Regions from separate parts of the Silvimonas soli genome, predicted to be linked through region 1. Evidence: riboswitches for the same ligand, from Rfam matches in the RefSeq annotation. Region 1 holds a riboswitch; the other holds the start of a gene.
The links. A riboswitch is a leader RNA that binds a small molecule or an ion and turns the genes downstream of it on or off. The one in region 1 is predicted to bind glycine.

Region 1 (4,420 bases):
TTGATGCCGAAGGTATCTGCTGTTGCTCTTAGCTCCCCTCTTTTGGAAGAGGGGCGGGGGGAGATGGCTGCAATATGGAGTTCACCACCGCTGCCAAATCCACCCAAAACCCAATCTCCCCTAACCCCTCTTTGGAAAAGAGGGGCATCGCATCGCCGTTACTTCCAGGCTCATCATCCATGCTCACCACGCCGACCGAGAGCCGGAGACCCAGGCTCCGGGCCGACCGAGGGCACGCAGGGTGCGCGTAGACCATCTTGGCAAACAGACGGTTCTTCCCCCTGCAACCGCATTCGAAGCATTTTGCATCGTTGTGGGGGTGCCCCCGATGGGCACGGCTTTTGACTTTGGGCCCCGCCGACGCTCGCGCCCGGGTCGCCTTTTGCTATCCCGCTCTACGGGACTTTGGGTTACCTTTCTTTGGCGACGCAAGTTGCACGATTAGTGTCTTTTGCATATGAAACGTGCCCCCGATCACCACCGGGTATCAAACGCTTTTCACTCGCGCCGTAGGCACAAACAAAACAAGCTTTTGAAGCTGAAACCCAATCCGCAACGGCGGGTTGCACCCGCCTTACAAAAACGCGTCTCATCGCAACTGCTGCCACGGTGGATAATCGCCCCGCGCCAAATCCCCTTCCAAATCGCCAGCCAAAAACAACCTCAACACTCCACCACATTCACCGGCACCTCAACAATATTGATCGCCAACCCACCTCTCGCCGTTTCCTTGTACTTGGTATTCATATCCCGCCCGGTATCGCGCATGGTGCGGATCACCCGATCCAGCGAAATAAAGTGACTGCCATCTCCCCGCAATGCCATCCGTGCCGCGTTAATGGCTTTGATTGACGCCATGGCGTTGCGCTCAATGCATGGCACCTGCACCAGTCCGCCCACCGGGTCGCAAGTCAGTCCCAAGTTGTGTTCCATACCAATCTCGGCGGCGTTTTCAACCTGCTGCGGCGTACCTCCCAGCACTTCAGCCAAAGCGCCAGCGGCCATAGAACAGGCAGAACCCACCTCACCCTGACAACCCACTTCGGCCCCGGAAATGGACGCATTCAGCTTGAACAAAATGCCAATCGCTCCCGCCGTCAGCATAAAACGCACGATGCCATCTTCATTCGCGCCGGGCACAAAGCGTATGTAGTAATGCATGACTGCGGGGATGATGCCGGCGGCGCCGTTGGTGGGGGCCGTTACCACCCGGCCACCGGCGGCGTTTTCTTCATTCACCGCCAGCGCGTACAGGTTGACCCAATCCATAACCGTAAGTGGGTCGCGCAGACCAGCCTCAGGCGTGGCCAGCAGTTTGCGTTGCAGTTCGGCGGCGCGGCGTTTCACTTTCATGCCTCCGGGCAGGATGCCTTCGCGCTCGCAGCCACGGCGCACACAGGCTTGCATGACTTGCCAGATATTCAGCAAGTCGTGGCGCACGGTGGCCTCGTCGCGCCAGGTGAGTTCGTTTTCCAGCATGATCTGGCTGATCGACTTTTGCTCCGATTCGCACAGTGCCAGCAACTCGGCGGCAGTGGCAAAACGGTGGCGCATGTGGGTTACGTCAGGTGGCGCAAAACCGGCATCAATGGCCGCTTCATCAACTACAAAACCACCACCCACCGAAAAATACGCGCGCCGCGACAACACCTGCCCAGCGACGTCGGAAGCTTCGAAGATCATGCCGTTTGGATGAAATGGCAGTGTTTTGCGCTTGTGCAGCGTCAGATGCTCGGGTTCGCGAAAAGCCACCGCGTGCGTGCCCAACACCAGCAGTTGCTGGCTGCTGCGAATCGCCGCTACCTGCGCGGCGACCTGATCGACATCCACTGTATCCGGCTCGGCGCCGCTCAAGCCCAGTAGCACGGCAATATCCGAACCGTGACCTTTGCCGGTTGCGCCGAGTGAGCCGAACAGTTCGGCGCGCACGCTAGTCACCTGGTCGAGCAAACTATCTTTGGCCAGCCGCAGGGCAAATTGCCGGGCGGCGCGCATGGGGCCAACCGTGTGTGAACTGGATGGGCCGATGCCCACTTTGAAGAGGTCGAACACGCTGATTGCCATAAGCACCTTCTCTGACTGGCCGGGCTAATCGTCAGGCCAGCGTACTGTGCTGAATCGGGCGGCGGGAGCGGTGGGATTGTGGCGCGCAAAGCGCAATGGCACCAAAGCAAGAGCCCATCCGTATCCAGCCGGATGTTGCCCCCTCTGTCCTTGGTGCCTGAGAGATTGCGGCACCCGCTATGGGCGCCTTGCTTCCTTCGGCGGGGTCATGCGACCCACTCTCCAGAGAGCCCTATGGCAGCACAGTTCTTTTGCCTGAGAGTTTTCAGGGCGATACCCCTTCGGCGCCACCAGCGGTGGTCTCTCCTGCGCAGCTGTCAGAGCTGAGGGCAATGTAGAGAGATGGCAATGGCATGTCAATCAGGGTTCTACGCCATGATCGGTCGCTGCGACATTCGCGCCAACTGCCTTGGCAGGAACAGAGTTTGCCGACATTGCGCGCTTGCATGGCGGTAACGTCAGCGATCAAAGCGCCAGGCCTATACTGGCTCGGCCCATCCAAACCAGAAACAGGAAAGCACCATGCCTACCTTGCAAGAACGCCTCGGTTTTCAAGCCAGTGATCGTCTATTGGTTACGCACGCGGACGATATCGGCATGTGCCAGGCTACCGTCAGCGCATGGCGCTCGCTGGTAGAGATCGGCACCCTGACTTCCGCCTCGACCATGGTGCCTTGTAGCTGGTTTCCATATGCGGCCCGCACGGCCAAAGAGCTGGGTGCAGCCGCTGATCTGGGCGTGCATCTGACGCTCAATTGCGAGTGGACTGACTATCGCTGGAGTGCGCTCACCACCAGCGATCCAGCCAGTGGCTTGCTGGATGCTCACGGTTATCTGCATTCGCTGGCGCGCCCGACCCACCAGTCGGCCAACGTAGATGCCGCACGCAAAGAACTGACCGCGCAAATCGAGCGTGCCGCCGCTTTCGGGATCGATATCACGCATGTGGATAGCCACATGCTGACGTTGTATCACCCCAAACTGATGCCGATCTACCTGGAACTAGCCGCCCAAAATGGCGTGCCACCGCTGATTGCAGATATCGATGCCGGGCAGGTTGCCCAGATGTGCGTGATTCCGCTGGAAGAAGCGGCAGAGGTGGTCGCTCAATACCGGGCGGCGGCAGGCAAAGTTGTGTTGGTCGCCAGCGTGATGGGCTTGCCGTTCAACAAGCAGCTTGAGCATTCAGAACGACTGGCATTTGCCTGCGACTGGCTCGATAGCCGTGGCGCAGGCGTGCACGTGCTGGTTTGCCATCCCGCCGACGATACGCCAGAGCTGCGCACCATTGCCGCCCGGGACTTCCGCACCCGTCTGGCGGATCGCGAGCTACTGGGCAGTGCGGCATTGCGTAGCGCCATTGACGAACGCGGTTTCAAGCTGATTGGCATGCGTGCCCTGCGTGAAGCACTGTCGGCTGATTGAACTCAGTCGGCATGCCCAAGCGCAAAAAAAAGACCGCAGCGAGGGTCAGCAACCCGCTTGCGGCCTGAGGCGTCACACTACAACACCAGTTCCCAGGGAAGTACGCAACGTGCGGCCAACAGTACGCACGGTCCAACAAAAAATCGGGTAAGTCGTTTGTCCTGACATTGACTCAAACAAAAGCCGAGTCACAAAGTTACTGCACGCCACAACCCGAAGGTGGCACGCCTTGCGGTGCGGAGCCGTCACGCGGGGGCGGGCGATGGCCCTCTTTACCACCCGGCGGCGGACCATCCGGAGGGCCGTCGCCATTGTCGCCATCCATCCCGGGTGGCGGCCGTCGATGTTGCTTGTGCCCATTACCACTGCCTTGCTCACCGGCCTGCCCCGGTGGTGCGCTGCACTGGCCAGCCGGTGCCGAAGCGCTCAAGTCTGTGTCCAGCAAAGAAGGTGGCGGTACACCGTCAGCCGCCCACGCCATCAGGGCCAAGCCAGAAAAAACCACCGCCAAAGCCAGCGCGGGTATGCGTTGTTTGTTCCCCATAAACCACTACTCCTGCGCAGTGTCTGTCACCCAAATGGTGAAGAGGCGCTGACAATAGCATGGTGGTTTAGCGGTAAATGAATGGCTGTGTATTGGTGTTTGTAGCAGCGGGCGACCTTTGTAGCCGCCGGTTTCAGGGCATGCTGCGGATACCTTGAGCTACAAATTTCCTGCCGATCCCCACGGTTGCGTCGTCCAAAAAACAAAACCCCGGTGGGCCGGGGTTTTGTCATCAGAAACAGATAAACACAACGTTTTACTTCAGGTAAGCCTCGGCCAGCGCCGCCCACATGGTCGCGCCAGGGGTCAGGCACCCATCGTTAAAGTCATACCCCGGATTGTGGATCATGCACGACCCGGCGCCATCGCCGTTCCCGATAAAGAAAT
Region 2 (4,420 bases), 1.2 Mb from region 1:
CTTTCTCGCGGCGGATATGTTGCTCGCGGGTTTGCAGCGCCATGCGCAGTGCCGGTTTGCCAGCGGCATCGACCGACACGCCAATGATGCGGCCTGGTGCCGAGCGTTTCATTTCATCTTTGAACGCAAAATACGCGGCGTGCGGACCACCAAAGCCCATAGGCACGCCAAAGCGCTGGGTGTTGCCAATCGCGACATCGGCGCCCATTTCGCCCGGGGATTTAAGCAGCACCATCGCCATCATGTCGGCAGCGACAATCGCCACGGCACCCTTGGCCTTGGCGGCGGCAATGTAACCGGTCAGATCGACCAGTTCACCGTTTTCGCCCGGGTACTGGAACAGCACGCCAAAGTATTCATTGGCACCGGCTGCTTCGGCATGACCCACCACCAGTTCAAAGCCAAAATGATCGGCGCGGGTTTTCAGCACATCCAGCGTTTGTGGCAGCACACGCTCATCCACAAAAAACTGGTTGGCTTTTGCTTTGGATACGCGGCGTGCCATGGCCATGGCTTCAGCAGCAGCGGTGGCTTCATCCAGCAACGAAGCATTGGCCAATTCCAGACCAGTCAGGTCGATGACCATTTGCTGGTAGTTCAGCAATGCTTCCAGTCGGCCTTGGGCGATTTCGGCCTGATACGGTGTATAGGCGGTGTACCAGCCGGGGTTTTCCAGTACGTTGCGCAAAATGACGTTAGGCAGGCGTGTGGGGTGATAACCGAGCCCGATATACGATTTATTGACGCGGTTCTTGCCGGCAATTTCCTTCAGGCGGATCAGCGCCTCAGTTTCGGAAATCGCATCCGGCAAGGCCAGCTTCTGGTTGAAACGGATACCGGCAGGCACGGTTTGGTCAACCAGTTCTGCGCTGGATTTCAGACCCAGCGTGGCGAGCATGGCGGTAGCGTCGGCTTCATCAATACCGATGTGACGGTTGATGAAATCGTCGTGGTTAAACAATTCTGAGAGCGTCGTCATTTAGGGCAAATCCAGGCAAGCTGCGGCAAGTGGGCAAGGGCAAATGGGTGAAACATGTAGGGCGGGCGGCGGCGGGTTACACCCGCCCTACAGGTATTACGCGCCGAGTTCGCGGGCGTAGTCTTCGGCGGACAACATGCCGTCCAGATCGGCGGCATCGGCCGGCTTGAGGCGGAAGAACCAGCCGCCGGAGTACGGCTCGGTATTGGCGATTTCCGGGCCTGCTTCCAGTTCGGTATTGATGGCGACCACTTCACCGGCAATCGGTGCGTACACGTCAGACGCGGCTTTTACGGATTCAACCACACCAGCTTGTTCTTCTTTAGCCAGCGTCGTGCCTACTTTTGGCAACTCCACAAACACCAGATCGCCCAGCAATTCTTGCGCGTGGTGGGTAATGCCCACAGTGACGGTGCCATCGGCTTCCAGGCGCATCCACTCGTGGCTGGCGGCGTATTTCAGTTCTGCAGGGATATCCAGCATGATGGTTCTCTCTCGATTCAAATGGGTTTAAATGCTTGTTACTGCTTCAGAAAAATTCAGAACCAGTAAATCCGGATTACAAGTGGGCGAGCCGTTGCCCACGGCTCGCCACGCAGATTGATTTAGTCAAAGACCTTCTTGCCCAGGCGCACAAATGGCAGCTTGACCACGCGCACAGGCGTCAGTGTGCCACGCAGATCCACCTCTGCGGTGCTGCCGACTGCGGCAGGTACGCGGGCGATGGCAATTGAGTGTTTGAGCGTGGGCGAGAAGGTGCCGCTGGTGATGACGCCTTCGCCAGCGCCTGCAACCACCACTCGCATGCCTTCACGCAGCACGCCGCGGCCTTCCAGCACCAGGCCGACTTGTTTCATGGCAACCCCAGCGGCTTTTTCAGCTTCCAGCGCGGCGCGGCCAATAAAGTCACGACTGGCGGGTTCCCAGGCGATAGTCCAGCCCATACCGGCTTGCAGCGGGCTGATGGTTTCATCCATGTCGTGGCCGTACAGGTTCATGCCTGCTTCCAGCCGCAGCGTGTCGCGTGCACCCAGACCACACGGCGCGACACCGGCAGCGATCAGTTGCGAGAAAAATGCCGGAGCTTCGGTGGCTGGAATCATTATTTCCAGGCCGTCTTCACCGGTATAGCCGGTACGGGCCACAAACCATTCGCCCATCGCTACACCCTGGAATACCTTGAGCGCGCGGATCGCATCTGCCCATTGCGGCTTGACGCTACAGACCTTGTTGATGGCGTTGGGGCCTTGCACCGCCAGCATTGCCAGATCATCACGCACGGTCAGGATGACCTCGCGGCCTTCGCTCGTTTTGCGCAGCCACGCCAGGTCTTTCTCACGTGTACCGGCGTTGACCACCATGCGATAACCATCTTCGGCCAGATAGACGATCAGATCGTCGATCACCGTGCCTTCAGGCGTCAGCAAGCCCGAATACAACGCCTTGCCCATGTAACCGAGCTTGGCCACATCGTTAGCCAGAATGCCTTGCAACCAGGACTTGGCATCGCCACCGGTGATATCGAGCACCACCATGTGCGAAACATCGAACATGCCTGCATCGGCGCGCACGATTTCGTGTTCTTTGAGTTGGGAGCCGTAATGAATCGGCATGGACCAGCCCGCGAAGTCGACAATCTTCGCGCCAGCGTCGAGGTGGGATTGGTACAGCGGTGTACCCCTCGGGGGTACCCCCACAGTGGCGCTGGATGTGCTTGAGTCGGGTTGCAGCGGGGTGCGTGGAGCGGTCATCGGGATTTCCTGGGCGTGTGGATTGCAAATACGTACACCGTATCTGCGGCTTACCACACCCCTCTGTCCCGGCACCTGAGATTTTCAGGCGATGGCGTATGCACGCACTGTCGCCCTTAGCCCCTTCGGTGTGCGCGCAACAACCGCGCCGCTCTCCAGAGTTTTTCCAGCCCGCCACTGAATAAAAAGGTGATGGCTGCGTTGCCCGGCCTTGCCGTACAGCAAAGTACTGTCTGCGGCCTGGCGTCTTGCCCTAACCCTTTTCTTCAGCGGCCTTTGCGGCCGATGTCATACAGTCCTTTTGCCTGAGCGATTGCGGGTGCGCTTGCGCCTTCGGCGGCTTCATCCATTGCGGACAAAACACTCTCCTGCATGACGGGCGGATTATGCGCAGCCCACGCCCGCTTGGCAACTGCCGTTCATGCGGGTCAAGGGGAATATGTCATGGAGGTGGCGGGTTGCACCCGCCCTACTAAGGCGCTGCGAATATGAAGTAGGGCGGGTGTAACCCGCCGGTTGATGAATGGCAATGGTTTTATGCAATACACCAATCCGCAGAATAGACGCCTTGCTGCATATATCTGTGAAACGAAGACCACGGCCAGTCTAAGATGCGGGTGATCAATCCATGCTTCATCGGGTTCCAGTGCAGGTAATCCAGATAGCTCTTGAATTCTTGTTCATTGGCGATCGCGTGTTCCCAGAAGCGATGCTGCCAAAGTGTGCTGTGGCCCTTTGTCCTTCGGCGTGGATTGAGTAAATCGTGTTGCAGATAGCTTTCTGCACACGCTACGCTAACATCACGTTTTATCTTCTTCCAGCGAGTGGAAAAGTCGGCATCCCCATCAGGTAACGTCCAGATGCAGTGCAGGTGATCTGGCAAAAGTACCCAGCCATCGATACGAAATGGCCGTGTTCTGCGTGTTTCAACAATGGCAACGTGCAATGCCTTGCGAACATCCGCGTTGGTCAAAATGGGCCGCCGCTGTTCTGTGACTACAGTAAAGAAGTAGGTGCCTCCGGGGATTTGAGTTCGCAGGTAGTTGGACATATCTGAACGGTCGGCCTATGTGAAGTGTCGAGCCTATGCGTGGATTTCTAATCTGGATTTGATGTAGTTCATGGAGCTAGCGTGGCAATCGTGGCGGGTTGCACCCGCCCTACGGTGATGTAGCCAGCTTGCGATTCCCGTTCAGCATGCTGTCGCATGCGCAACGAGTGAGTTTTGCTATAATCCGCCCACTTCCGGGGAGCGCTGCGAGATGTGTTCTCATCCCAGGCCCGGAGTTTCAACGGCGCTCACCTGATGAACAACCGTGCCGGACACGGGCTCAAACTTGCCATGCAGGTTTTCAGGTGATGTTTCACCCCGCCCCGAACCGGCCACAACGTAAAGGACGTTCACATGAACGCTGTGGCTGATACCAAATTTACCGATTTCCACGTTGCCGATCTCTCGCTGGCGAGCTGGGGCCGCAAGGAAATCCGCATTGCCGAAACTGAAATGCCAGGCCTGATGGCCGTACGTGAACAAGGTGCCAGCACGCTGCCACTGAAGGGCGCGCGCATTGCCGGTTCGCTGCACATGACCATCCAGACCGCCGTGCTGATCGAAACCCTGCAAGCGCTGGGTGCTGAAGTGCGTTGGGCGTCGTGCAATATTTTCTCGACGCAAGACCACGCCGCTGCC

Region 2: linked by a shared signal. The riboswitch ahead of gcvT (glycine cleavage system aminomethyltransferase GcvT) and the one ahead of N7220_RS17180 (L-serine ammonia-lyase) in region 1 are both predicted to bind glycine.

The regions. Positions count from the first base shown of each region.
Region 1 covers NZ_CP106736.1:3,753,403-3,757,822, reverse strand. Annotated here, with positions in the region: gene N7220_RS17180 (L-serine ammonia-lyase) at 664-2,064, opposite strand; glycine riboswitch at 2,298-2,383, opposite strand; gene N7220_RS17175 (ChbG/HpnK family deacetylase) at 2,587-3,489, shown strand; gene N7220_RS17170 (hypothetical protein) at 3,686-4,033, opposite strand; gene N7220_RS17165 (M20 aminoacylase family protein) at 4,290-4,420, opposite strand, start outside.
Region 2 covers NZ_CP106736.1:2,525,465-2,529,884, forward strand. Annotated here, with positions in the region: gene gcvP (aminomethyl-transferring glycine dehydrogenase) at 1-979, opposite strand, end outside; gene gcvH (glycine cleavage system protein GcvH) at 1,076-1,462, opposite strand; gene gcvT (glycine cleavage system aminomethyltransferase GcvT) at 1,585-2,730, opposite strand; glycine riboswitch at 2,784-2,899, opposite strand; glycine riboswitch at 3,014-3,111, opposite strand; gene N7220_RS11645 (REP-associated tyrosine transposase) at 3,266-3,781, opposite strand; S-adenosyl-L-homocysteine riboswitch at 3,974-4,038, shown strand; gene ahcY (adenosylhomocysteinase) at 4,136-4,420, shown strand, end outside.